One region of the Pseudomonas sp. AC070 genome, then DNA from elsewhere that is predicted to be linked to it. Evidence: predicted binding sites of a transcription regulator. Region 1 holds the regulator's gene; each other region holds the start of a gene.

Region 1 (4,209 bases):
CGGTCTGAGTGGCTGTATTCTTACCAAGGCCGATGAAGCAACCAGTTTGGGCGAGGTTTTAAGTCTGGCTATAAGCCAGCATCTACCGGTAGCCTATCTGGCAGACGGTCCGCGCATTCCAGATGACTTGCACGTTCCGCGCAGTCATCAGTTGGTGAGTCGGGCCGTGAGTTTGCAGGCGCCTCAGGAGCCCAGTGAAGACGCCATGGCCGACATGTTCGCCGGGCTGTACCAGAACCCGGCGCGTCGCGCAGGCTGATTCGCTGTAGAGCAAGGCAGTAACGAAATTTAGTCGTTCAGATTGGCCCGGTGCCGAGCCTGAACGTAATCAGCCAAGTGGCCTCAGTCGAGCTAGACAAGGTGTGTAGATAACATGGGTATGCATCCCGTACAGGTGATCGCGGTGACCGGCGGCAAGGGTGGCGTCGGCAAGACCAATGTTTCGGTCAATCTTTCCCTGGCCCTGGCTGACCTTGGTCGGCGTGTGATGCTGATGGACGCCGACCTGGGCCTGGCCAACGTGGACGTGCTGTTGGGCCTGTCGGCCAAGCGCACCCTGGCTGACGTCATCAGTGGCGAATGCGAACTGCGCGACGTGCTGCTGCAAGGGCCGGGTGGCATCCGCATCGTGCCGGCAGCCTCCGGCACACAAAGCATGGTGCAGCTCACGCCCATGCAACACGCTGGCCTGATTCAGGCGTTCAGCGACATCAGTGACAACCTCGACGTATTAGTGATCGACACCGCTGCCGGTATTGGCGATGCGGTGGTGAGCTTTGTGCGCGCGGCCCAGGAAGTGATTGTGGTGGTGTGCGATGAGCCCACCTCCATCACCGACGCCTACGCCCTGATCAAACTGCTGAACCGCGACCACGGCATGAGCCGTTTCCGTGTGCTGGCCAATATGGCGCACAGCCCACAGGAAGGTCGCAACCTCTTTGCTAAGCTGACCAAAGTGACTGATCGTTTCCTCGACGTCGCCTTGCAATACGTCGGCGCTGTGCCTTACGACGAGTCGGTACGCAAGGCGGTACAGAAGCAACGCGCAGTTTATGAGGCCTTCCCTCGCTCCAAGTGCGCGCTGGCATTCAAGGCCATCGCGCAGAAGGTCGACACCTGGCCGTTACCAGCCAATCCGCGTGGGCACTTGGAGTTCTTCGTGGAGCGTCTGGTCCAGCAACCGCTTGCTGATACGGCCGTATGACATCAGGCAATGGGCTCCGTATGTATAGCAAGGCACAGGCGCAGGACTCCCAGCACCAGTTGATCGAGCGTTACGCGCCTCTGGTCAAACGCATCGCCTACCACTTGCTGGCACGTTTGCCGGCAAGCGTGCAGGTGGAAGATCTGATCCAGGCCGGCATGATCGGTCTGCTTGAAGCCTCTAAGAAATACGACTCCAGCAAAGGCGCCAGTTTTGAAACTTTCGCCGGCATTCGTATACGTGGATCTATGCTGGATGAGGTACGCAAGGGCGATTGGGCGCCGCGTTCGGTGCACCGCAACAGTCGCATGGTCAGTGACGCAATTAGAAAAATTGAAGCCCGAACGGGCAGAGACGCTAAAGATCAAGAAGTTGCGGCCGAACTCCAATTGAGTCTCGAGGATTACTACGGCATTCTTGGCGACACTTTGGGCAGCCGCTTGTTCAGTTTCGACGACCTTCTTCAGGACGGCGAGCACACAGGTCTGCGTGAAGACGCTGGCATTACCCACTTCGAGCCTTCGCGCGATCTGGAAGATGAACGCTTCCAATCGGCATTGGCGGCGGCCATCTCTGGACTGCCTGAACGTGAACAGTTGGTGTTGTCGCTGTATTACGACGAAGAACTGAATCTCAAGGAAATTGGCGAAGTGCTGGGGGTCAGCGAATCGCGGGTCAGCCAGTTGCATAGCCAGTGTGCCGCTCGTTTGCGTGCACGCTTGAGCGAGTGGCGCGCTAGCTGAGCGGCACTGCCAGTTTCTCGATTCAACGCGCATCCAGGTGCTGGGTGCGTTTAGGACTGTACGGAGGTCGACTTGGACAAAAACATGAAAATCCTCATCGTTGACGACTTCTCAACGATGCGACGGATCATCAAGAACCTCTTGCGTGACTTGGGATTCACCAACACCGCTGAGGCTGATGACGGAACCACCGCTTTACCCATGCTGCAAAGCGGCAGCTTCGACTTTCTCGTCACTGACTGGAACATGCCGGGAATGACCGGTATCGACCTGCTGCGTGCGGTTCGCGCCGATGACCGTCTCAAGCACCTGCCGGTGCTGATGGTGACCGCCGAGGCCAAGCGCGATCAGATTATCGAAGCGGCGCAGGCCGGGGTGAATGGCTACGTAGTGAAGCCGTTCACAGCTCAAGTGCTGAAAGAGAAGATCGAAAAAATCTTCGAGCGTGTTAACGGCTGATCCCGGCCGTGGGGGCAATATGGCGCACGACGATCTACCCATGGGCGACCTTGAGTCGTCCCTAAAATCCAATGCCCGCGAGCTCGTTGATAGCCTTGAAAAAGGTAATTTTGGCGAAGCGGTGCAGCTCATTCATGAGCTCAACAAAGTGCGTGATCGTGGTCTTTACCACGAAGTGGGAAAACTGACGCGTGAGCTGCACAACGCCATCGTCAATTTCCAGCTTGACCCACGCGTGCCACATGCCAAGGAAGTGTCGCAAATCACCGACGCCACTGAACGCCTGAACTATGTCGTGACGATGACCGAGAAAGCGGCCAATCGCACCATGGATCTGGTGGAGCAGAGCGCGCCGCTGGTTAACGACCTCAACGATGAAGCCACTGCGCTGGGCGCCGACTGGGGTCGCTTTATGCGCCGCGAGTTGGGTGCCGAAGCTTTCCGCGAATTGGCCAAACGCATCGAACTGTTCCTCGCCCGAAGCGAACGTGACAGCAGCAAATTGTCGGGGCATCTCAACGACATTCTGCTCGCCCAGGATTACCAGGACCTCACCGGTCAGGTGATCAAGCGCGTTACGCAACTGGTTACCGAAGTGGAAAGCAACCTGCTGAAACTGGTGCTTATGGCCAGCCAAGTGGACCGTTTCGCGGGTATCGAGCACGACCATGCCGTGCTGCGCGCCGAGCAAGAACAACAAAAAGAGCCTTCTCATGGTGAAGGTCCGCAGATTCATGCCGATAAGCGTGAAGACGTCGCTTCCAATCAGGACGACGTGGACGATCTGCTATCAAGCTTGGGATTCTAGGGAGCACACAGATGAGCTTCGGCGCCGATGAAGAAATCCTCCAGGACTTCCTGGTAGAGGCCGGCGAAATTCTTGAGCAGTTATCGGAACAATTGGTCGAGCTGGAAAGCCGCCCGGATGATTCCAATCTGCTCAATGCGATTTTCCGCGGATTCCACACCGTCAAAGGTGGCGCCGGCTTCCTCCAGCTCAATGAGCTGGTGGAGTGCTGCCACATTGCCGAAAACGTGTTCGACATCCTGCGCAAGGGTGAGCGGCGCGTTGACTCGGAGTTGATGGACGTCGTTCTCGAAGCTCTTGATGCCGTCAATGGCATGTTTTCTGAAGTGCGCGAACGCACCACGCCGACACCGGCTACGCCAGAGCTGTTGGCGGCGCTGGCCCGTTTGGCCGAGCCGCAGAGTGCCGCAGAATTGGCCGGTGCGACTGCCGAACCAGAGGCTGAACCCGAACCCGACGTTGCCGAGGCGCCCGCTGCGGCAGAAGCCTCTGGCGATATCACCGACAGCGAATTCGAGCAGTTGCTCGATGCCCTGCACGACGAGCCCAAAGCGCCCGTAGCAGCCGCCAGCGGTGATGAAATTACCGACGACGAATTCGAATCGCTACTCGACCAGTTGCACGGCAAAGGCCAGTTCGCTGCTGCTCCTGCCGCGCCCGCTGCGCCGGTCAGCGCGCCGCCTGCCAGTGCGGCCCCGGCCGCTGCCGGTGGTGGCGATGAAATTACCGATGACGAATTTGAAGCGCTGCTGGACCAGTTGCATGGCAAAGGCAAATTCGTTGAGCCCGCCGCTGAGCCGCAAGCGCCCGCCGCGCCAGTAGCAGCGGCAACGCCTGCGGCGAGTGGCGCTGGCGACAACATTACCGACGACGAATTCGAGGCCTTGCTGGATCAACTGCACGGCCAAGGGAAATTCGTAGAACCCGCTGCCCAGGCGCCAGTGCCGGCCGCCGCCGCGCCGGCGAAAGCAGCTGCACCTGCGCCCAAGCCCGCC
Region 2 (4,209 bases), 2.1 Mb from region 1:
GGACGCGCCGTGCGCTTGGCCACGCTTTTAATGCGCTCGACCAGGGCTTCACCTGCATCGATATCGACGCCGGCGTCCTTGTAGCTAATGGAGGGTTGCTTGCTCATAGATCCAGGCCTTTAGAAAGGGATGTTCGGGGAGCGACCGAGACAGGCGTAGGCACTTGGCCAGCGCGCGGAAGAGGCACGGTCTGCGAAGGCGCGCGATTTTATCAGGCTTGCCCGTAGGCGGCCATCCGCGCAGCCGGATGGCCAGAAAATTAATGAAAAAGGCGGGGCCAGGCTTACAGACGAAAGCGATCAACCGATAACGACAGCTGCCCGGCCAGCCCTGAGAGTTCATCCGTGGTGTCGGCGGTTTTGCCAATCACCGTGCTGTTGCTGACCGACATGCTGGCGATGGTTTCCACCTGATGGGCAATCTCGTTGCTGGCCAGGCTTTGTTCGCCGATGGTGCGGCTGATGTCGTTCACCAGTTGCGTGGTGCTCAACGTGGCGGCCAGGATTTCGCGAATCGCCCGTTCCACGTCGGCGGTCACGGCCATGCCTTTATCCACCTGGGCAACGCCGGCTTCCATACTGTTCGCCGCCTCGCGGGTGCTGGTTTGAATGCGCTGCACCATGGCAGCAATTTCCTGCGTCGAAGCGCTGGTGCGGCCCGCGAGGCTGCGCACTTCGTCGGCCACCACGGCAAAACCCCGGCCCTGCTCGCCAGCCCGCGCCGCCTCGATAGCGGCGTTGAGGGCGAGCAGGTTGGTTTGGTCGGCGATGCCCTTGATCACCTGAATGATGCTGAAAATCTGCTCGGACTCTTGGTCCAGCGTGCGGATCACCTGCGCTGATTGCTGCACGGAGCGGGCGATGCCGTCCATGTCTTGCACCACTTGGTGAATCACTTTGCCGCCGTCGTTTGCCAGGCGCTCGGCCTGGTTGGCCATGTCCAGCGCCTGACCGGCATGGCGGGTAATTTCCTCGATGCTGGCGGTCATTTCGCTGGCAGCGGCGGCCATGGTGTTGGAAGCCTCGCTTTGTTGCGTACTGCTGTTGGCGACTTGGTGGCAGCCGGCGCTGAGTTGCTGGGTGAGGCTGTTGACGTTGTTGGCGTTGCTGCGCACCACGCCGATCATGTCGCGCAGGTCGCGTTGCATGGTGGCCAGGCTGCGGATCAGCGCGCTGGCTTCGTCCTGGGTAGCCGGCTCTTCGATGCGCCGGCTGAGGTCGCCCTGGGCGATGCTGGTGGCAATTTCACTGGCAGCGAGCAGCGGCCGCATGATGCCGCGAATGATCCACGCGCCTTGCAACACCAGCAGCACTAAGCTCGCTATCAGCACAATGGTCAGCGTGAGGTTGGCGGTGCTGATGGCGCTTCCGGTGTCTTTCGACGTTTGCCCGGTGTTGCTTTCGATCAGCTCGCTGAGGTCGGCCATTTCGCCTTCCAACTTGCTGAACGCCGCGTTGAACGTGGGCAACTGCCCTTGTGCCGCGTCGGGGTTGGTGAGCGCTTGGCCGACGATGGCTTCGGCGGCAGCGATGTAGGAATCCAGACTGGGTTTGACCGTATTCAGTCCCGCCTTGATTGCCTCGTTCACCGGCAATTTCAGGTTATCGGCCAGCACCTCGCGAAAATGCCCGGCGTGTTCTTCCAGGCTGGTTCGTGCTTCGGCAGCGGTGGTGGGGCTTTTACCCAGCCCGACTAACATGGCCGCCAACACATCGGCGCGCAGGGCGTCGTGCATCATGTCCGCTTCCATATGGTTGCGCAGGGCATTGAGGCTGATCTGATTGGCTCGTACGGCATCGGCCACGTGGTAGTTACCCACGAAGCCAACGAGGCTGAGAATCAGCGCAGCCAACAGGCCGGTACCCGTTAGTAGCAGCAAGCGTAATTTTATCGACACCGCAAGTACCCCTTCCTTTGTTGGCCAAACGGCGCCTGTGCTGCTCGCCTAGTGTGCTTATGTGCTGCGTATCGGCCGGCCGCTGCGCTAGTTGAGCGGGGCGTTTGATTAGCTAGTTAAGCCGCAAATGTCAAAGCGTGCCGGTTGTGCGGGTTATATGCGCTCGACAGCCCCCAAGTCGCCTGTTTAAGGTAGGGCTCTTTGCATTGGGGTACGGCGCGTTTTCGCAGCGCCGCACCGCCGTCATGCGACTGGCCACTAGCGCTGGCGCCCCTTTCCGAGCCGAGAGCCCATCATGCGTTTGTCCGCCTCACTGTTCAGCCCGTTACTCGCCCTAAGCTTGTCGTTGTGCAGCTTCGCGTCCCAGGCAGCGAGCGTTGAAGACCTCTATCAAGTGCGCCAACCGGTGACCAGCCAGCAACCGCAAGAACGCGCCGCCGCCCTCAGCAGTGCCCTCGATACGCTGGTGCTGCGCCTGACCGGCGACAACAAGACCCTGAGCAATCCGGCCATTGCCGAACTGCGCAAAGACCCGCAGCAATTGGTGAGCCAATACGCTTACGAGAACGGTCCGCCTGAAGTGCTGGTGGTCGACTTCGACGCCATCAGCACCGACCGCAGCCTGCGTCAGGCCGGCATTCCGTTATGGAGCGCCAACCGCCCGGCGGTACTGGCCTGGTGGCTGAACACCACGGCCGAAGGCGCCAGCCTGGTCGGCGACAGCCAGCCGGCGGCCACGGCCCTGCAAGGTGCGGCGCAAAACCGTGGCTTGCCGCTGCGTTTGCCGATTGCCGATCTCAACGAACAACTGGCCGGTACCGCTGAAAACCTGGCGGCGACCAATGCTGATGCGCTGAAAGAGCCGTCTGCCCGTTATGGCGCCGACGCCTTGTTGGCCGTTAACGCTCAGGAAGACGGCGGCAAATGGCAGGCGCAATGGCGGTTGTGGTTGGGTGAAAGCCGCGAGCAGGGCAAAGCTGAAGGTGCCGACGCCGATGCGCTGGCCGACGCGGTAATGCTCGCCGTCAGCCAACGCCTGGCCACCCATTTCGTCGCGGCCCAAGGCGCTGCGCAAGCGTTGACTCTGGATATCCAGGGCGCAGACCTGAACCGCTACGCCGAACTGCAACGCCTGCTGGAACCGTTCGATGCCCGCTTGCAAAGCGCCGTGGGTGATCGTCTGACCTATCAAGTAAAAGCCAGCCCCGAACAACTGCGTGCGCAACTGGCCTTGGCTCGCCTGCGCGAGCTGCCGCCAGAACCGGTTGCCGCTGCGCCGGTAGACGCCAGCACCGCACCAGCTGGCCAAGCACCGGTTCCAGCGCCAGTGGCGCCTGCACCGGCAACCAACGTGCTGCATTACGGCTGGTGAATTCTTCTCCCCTGAGGTTGCTGAGCATGACTGACTCACGTCATTGGCCATGGATTGCCGCGCTGGTTGTGCTCGGTGTTCTGCTGTACGCCATTCACCCGATTCTTTCGCCCTTTCTGATCGGCATTTTGCTGGCCTACATGGGCGACCCGCTGGCCGACCGCTTGGAGCGCTGGAGACTGTCGCGCACCTGGGCGGTGATCGTGGTGTTCAGCGTGTTTACCCTGATTCTGGTGATCGCCCTGCTGGTGCTGGTGCCCATGCTCGGCAGGCAATTGGTTCGCTTGTACGAGCTGGCGCCACAGATGATCGACTGGGCCCAGCACAGCGCCTTGCCGTGGGTGCAAGCAAAGCTGGGGCTGGCCGATGGCTTCTGGAAGTTCGATCAGGTTAAAACGGCCGTTACCGAGCACTTGGGCAAAACCACCGACATCGTTGGCGCCGTGCTGGCTTCGGCCACCGCCTCGAGCCTGGCCTTGCTCGGCTGGCTGGGCAACGTGGTGCTGATTCCGGTGGTGAGTTTTTATCTGCTGCGCGACTGGGACGTGATGGTCGCCAAGCTGCGCGGCCTGCTCCCTCGCAGCCGCGAAGGCTTCATCGTGCAGTTGATGGGCGAATGCCACGAAGTGCTTGGCGCGTTTCTACGGGGGCAACTGCTGGTCATGCTCGGCCTCGGCGTGATTTACGCCAGTGGCCTGATGCTGGTCGGGCTGGAGCTGGGCTTGCTGATCGGCGTAATTGCCGGGCTCGCCAGCATCGTGCCGTATATGGGCTTCGTTATCGGTTTCGGCGCGGCCATTACGGCTGGCTTGTTCCAGTTTGGCCCGGAGTTCTACCCACTGCTCGGCATCGCCGCCGTCTTCACCGTGGGCCAACTGCTGGAAGGCATGCTGCTTACGCCGTTGCTGGTCGGCGACCGCATTGGCTTGCACCCGGTGGC
Region 3 (4,209 bases), 330 kb from region 1:
GCGCGGCAGGGGCTGAGCAACGAGCAGGTCGGTTTGTTTATGGGTTGCTGCGTGTTTGCCGCGCTAGTGGTGCAGTGGCCGCTGGGATGGCTGTCGGACCGCCACAACCGCGCGGTGCTGATTCGCGGTTGCGCATTGCTGCTGGTGCTGGCGGCGTTGCCGTTGGCGGTCATGCCCAGTGTGCCGCTGGAGTTGTTGTTGCCGATTGGCTTCGCCTTGAGCCTGCTGCAGTTCAGTTTGTATCCGCTGGCGGTGGCGTTTTCCAATGACCATGTCGAGGCAGAGCGGCGGGTGTCGCTGACGGCGATTTTGCTGGTGACCTTCGGCATTGGCGCTTGCGTTGGGCCGTTGGTGGCGGGCGGGCTGATGCGGCAATTCGGGCCGAACATGCTGTTCGCCTTCGTGTGCTTCTGCGCCGCGGTGCTGGTGCTGCGCATTCGCCCGGATGCCGTTACCAATCTGCATCAGGTTGACGATGCGCCGCTGCACCACATGTCGATGCCGGACAACATGACCAGCTCGCCACTCGTAGCGGCCCTGGACCCGCGCGTTGACGAGCAGATCGTTCACGACCAGATGCAAACCCAGACGCCGCCAGATGTGGATCACCCAGCGGACACCAAGTCGACCTGACGTTCGCCGCGCCAACAAAAACGCCACCTCATCGGGTGGCGTTTTTGTTGGCGCGAGTTATCAGTCGTCCATGTCGTCGCGACGGGCTTCGCGTTGCAGTTGGTACACGAAACGGTCGATCTGACGTTGCTCCAGGCCGTTCATGCGATGGAAGCGCATGCCGGCAAAGGTCATGTCGAGCTTTTCGTCGTACACCAGATGGCGCAGCTCCACCGCCGTGGTCATCGCACCGAAGGGCAGCTGCGCAACCAGGCGTTCGTACACCTGGCCAGACTGCAGGCCTTTGCTGGCGTCGCCGGAAAAGCGCAACTTGCAGCCGGTGGCAGAGATGTCGAGCAGATGACCTTTGATGGGGCTTTTCAGGCGCTCGCCGCTCAGTTCGATCTTCACCGCTTGCGCTTGCTTGAGCGGGGCGCGGTAGGCGTTGCGACGTTGGTGATAGAGCACCTCGGTCGGCATCGGGCACCAATAGCAGTTGGAGCCTTCGAACTGCCCGACTTGAATCTGTTGGGTGTATTCCCAAGCGATGCGCACGCCTTCGTGGAAACCTTCGATGCGAAAGCTTTCTCCGGCTTTCAGAAAACGTTCGCCATCGTTGGGCACCATTTCGTCCAGCGCCACGAGGCCGCGTTCACGGTTGATCTGAATGATGAACGTCTGGAAGCGCTGCGAGCGCTCGTGGAAGGTGATGATCAGCGGGTCGCGGTGTTCTTCCAATGGGCGCAGTGCTGCGAAAACTTCCAGCGGAGCTTTCAGGACTTTCGGTGGTTGCGGGCCATCACCCGCGGCGAAGGGGTTGGACACGGTCCAGAATTCTCCGAGCAAAATACGGTGGCACGACCCAAGTTGGGTTCTAGCATACTGGCATTCTGCCGGTACGTCCCTTGCGCCTTGTTATTAGTTCGTCAGGCCTGACTGAGCGGGCGCTGCTGGCCGATTCTAGCGGCACCACCGCGACTGTCATAGAGCCCTGGCGTGTCGGCATTACCGCGCAGAATGCCGAGCATGCCGCCGACTGAAGCCTGGTTCACTCGAATCAAGCGGCCGTTGCGCGTGTTGGCAGCCTGGCAGCGTTCCAGCAAGGCGCTCAGCTCGGCGCCGCGCGCGAGCAATTCAGCGCCCACCGGCGATTGCTCGGCCACGGCGTTAAGGCCGCTTTGATCCGCTTTGAGCGAGAGGGAAGTGAGGAGCTTGTTGCGTTCGGCACCGTGTTGGCCGAGGACCGCGAGCAGGGGTTGCTTGTCGGCCAGAATGCTTTCCAGACGAGGCAGGTCGCGGTCGGTGAGGGCTTGGAATTCGGCGTCGATCAGTTCAAGTAACTGCGAGGCGGTGCCGATGTCTTCGTTGAACAGGTGCAGCAGGGTCGTATCGTGCATGGCGAACTCTCGGAGTTAGGCGTCCAACAACACCCCCAGAGTCGCCCGCTGACGGGTTAACGCTGGGATTCGAAATCGAGCAGTTTACTGGCTACGCGTTTGCTGTCGACTTGGTAGCTGCCGTCGGCCACAGCCTGTTTCAGGCGAGCCACACGTTCTTTGTCGACAATCGGTTGATCACTAAGTTTGTCGGTAACTTTTTGCAGCTGCTGAGCTTGTTGGCTGAGCTGAACCGACTCACCGGTTTTAGCGGTGCTTTGTTCGGCAGCGTTAGCTGGCGCGGCGGGTTGTGTGGCGCTCGCGGTATCAGTGCTCCGGCCAGTTTGGGACGCGTTGGTACGCCCAGTGCTGGTGGACGCGGCGGCATTATTTAGCCGGTTGATATCGATAACCATGATGCAAAACCTCTACGGTGTTTGGACGCTTGCCTAGCTTGTCGGCGTTGGGTGAGAAAACTTTAGGATTTTTTTCACCGGCCTTTTCGCTGCGTCCAGCTGGGCGCCAGTGTATGAAAACGGACAGCAAATTGCCCGTAAAAATCCAGCTACATGCCAACTTCCACTTGGCCTGGTCCCACCACGCGCGCTCTGATTACTCGCTTGGAGCTGAGGTTGCGCACCCGAATCTGCTCGCCCAGCACGCCATCCGACAGCGCTTCACCTTGCATGCGTACATTGATGCCGCCTTTCTTGGCGCTGATGACCACTTGATCGCTTTTGCTCACCGCTTTGGCCTGTTCGATGGTGACAGGCGCCAGCACCTGATCGGTCATCACGCCGCGTGTCAGGGTGGTGCCGAGCACCTGGCCCATGTCGGTCATGTAACCCTGCGTCAGCAACCCAACGTCACGTTCCACCAGCGCTACGTCGGCCTCGCTGAGTTGCACGCCGCGCTTGAGCGGCCGAATCGCGATGACCACCTTGCGGTACAGCTTTACCTGGGCGGGCACGAAGACCGTCCAGGGCGTGGAACCCTCGCAGCTCACCCGCACGGTCACCCGACCAACGGGTTGCGCCGGGCTTTCCAGCGAGGTGGTCAAATCTTGATCGCACAGGGGCAACTGCAACCGCGGGTCGAGTCGATTAATTTGAATCTCTTGCCGCGCCTGGATTTCGCTACGCTCTAAATAGTCCTGAACCGTGACCTCAAGAAAGCCTTGGCTTGCGCCGATAAGTTGTTCAGGTAATGTCAGCTCAGCGGCCGCACTGTTAATGTGGCCTAACGCCAGCAAAGCCAGCCATGATCCGGCCGCCAGGTGTGGTCGGAACGATAAGCGTCGAAAAAGTGGCGTTTTCAGTTTCATGCTCAGCTACAAAGCAAAGCCCGTGCCGGCTGCTAGGCTAAGCGGGGGCACGGTGGTCAACATATTAATGAGGGGCAGGGTATGGCCGGAGTGATGGACTCGGTTAACCAGCGTACGCAGTTGGTGGGGCAAAACCGACTGGAGCTGTTGTTATTCCGCCTGGACAGCAAACAGTTGTATGGCATCAACGTGTTCAAGGTGAAAGAGGTGCTGCAGTGCCCCAAGCTCACGATCATGCCCAAATCCAGCCCGGTGGTTCGTGGGGTGGCCAACATTCGCGGCGGCACCATTCCGATTCTTGACCTGTCCATGGCCACCGGCCGTGCGGGCCTGGCGGATCTGGACAGCAGCTTCGTGATCATCACCGAATACAACACCAAGGTTCAGGGCTTTCTGGTGCGCTCGGTTGAACGCATCGTCAACATGAACTGGGAAGAAATCCATCCGCCACCCAAGGGCACCGGGCGCGATCACTACCTCACGGCAGTGACCCACCTGGACCAGCAACTGGTGGAAATCATCGACGTGGAGAAAATCCTCGCCGAGGTGGCGCCTATTTCCGAAGCCATCACCGCTGGGGTGATCGACGTCGAGACGCAAGGCAAGGCGGTGACCAAACACGTGCTGATCGTTGACGACTCGTCGGTGGCACGAAAGCAGGTCACTCGTTGTCTGCAGTCTGTGGGCGTTGAAGTGACAGCGCTCAACGATGGCCGCCAGGCCCTGGAATTTCTGCGCAAGTTGGCAGACGAGGGCAAGCGTCCGGAAGACGAATTCATCATGCTGATTTCCGATATCGAAATGCCGGAAATGGATGGCTACACGCTGACCGCGGAGATTCGTGCGGACTCGCGCATGCAGAAGCTGCACATCCTCCTGCATACTTCCCTGTCGGGC

Evidence for each region. The regulator FliA, encoded in region 1, starts transcription of late flagellar genes. The targets are predictions, from matches to a motif close to CTAAAGTTTNNNNNNNNNNNGCCGNTAA.
Region 2: the regulator FliA is predicted to act here: its motif matches at 1,966-1,993, upstream of ACZZ0Q_RS05900 (methyl-accepting chemotaxis protein).
Region 3: the regulator FliA is predicted to act here: its motif matches at 2,443-2,470, upstream of flgM (flagellar biosynthesis anti-sigma factor FlgM).

The regions. Positions count from the first base shown of each region.
Region 1 covers NZ_OZ409871.1:3,412,791-3,416,999, reverse strand. Annotated here, with positions in the region: gene flhF (flagellar biosynthesis protein FlhF) at 1-259, shown strand, start outside; gene fleN (flagellar synthesis regulator FleN) at 374-1,204, shown strand; gene fliA (RNA polymerase sigma factor FliA) at 1,201-1,947, shown strand; gene ACZZ0Q_RS15275 (chemotaxis response regulator CheY) at 2,032-2,406, shown strand; gene ACZZ0Q_RS15270 (protein phosphatase CheZ) at 2,426-3,214, shown strand; gene ACZZ0Q_RS15265 (chemotaxis protein CheA) at 3,226-4,209, shown strand, end outside.
Region 2 covers NZ_OZ409871.1:1,343,979-1,348,187, forward strand. Annotated here, with positions in the region: gene purM (phosphoribosylformylglycinamidine cyclo-ligase) at 1-107, opposite strand, end outside; gene ACZZ0Q_RS05900 (methyl-accepting chemotaxis protein) at 284-1,897, opposite strand; gene ACZZ0Q_RS05905 (DUF2066 domain-containing protein) at 2,193-3,269, shown strand; gene ACZZ0Q_RS05910 (AI-2E family transporter) at 3,296-4,209, shown strand, end outside.
Region 3 covers NZ_OZ409871.1:3,742,604-3,746,812, reverse strand. Annotated here, with positions in the region: gene ACZZ0Q_RS16840 (MFS transporter) at 1-633, shown strand, start outside; gene ACZZ0Q_RS16835 (flagellar brake protein) at 694-1,437, opposite strand; gene ACZZ0Q_RS16830 (flagella synthesis protein FlgN) at 1,539-2,009, opposite strand; gene flgM (flagellar biosynthesis anti-sigma factor FlgM) at 2,066-2,404, opposite strand; gene flgA (flagellar basal body P-ring formation chaperone FlgA) at 2,554-3,312, opposite strand; gene ACZZ0Q_RS16815 (chemotaxis protein CheV) at 3,394-4,209, shown strand, end outside.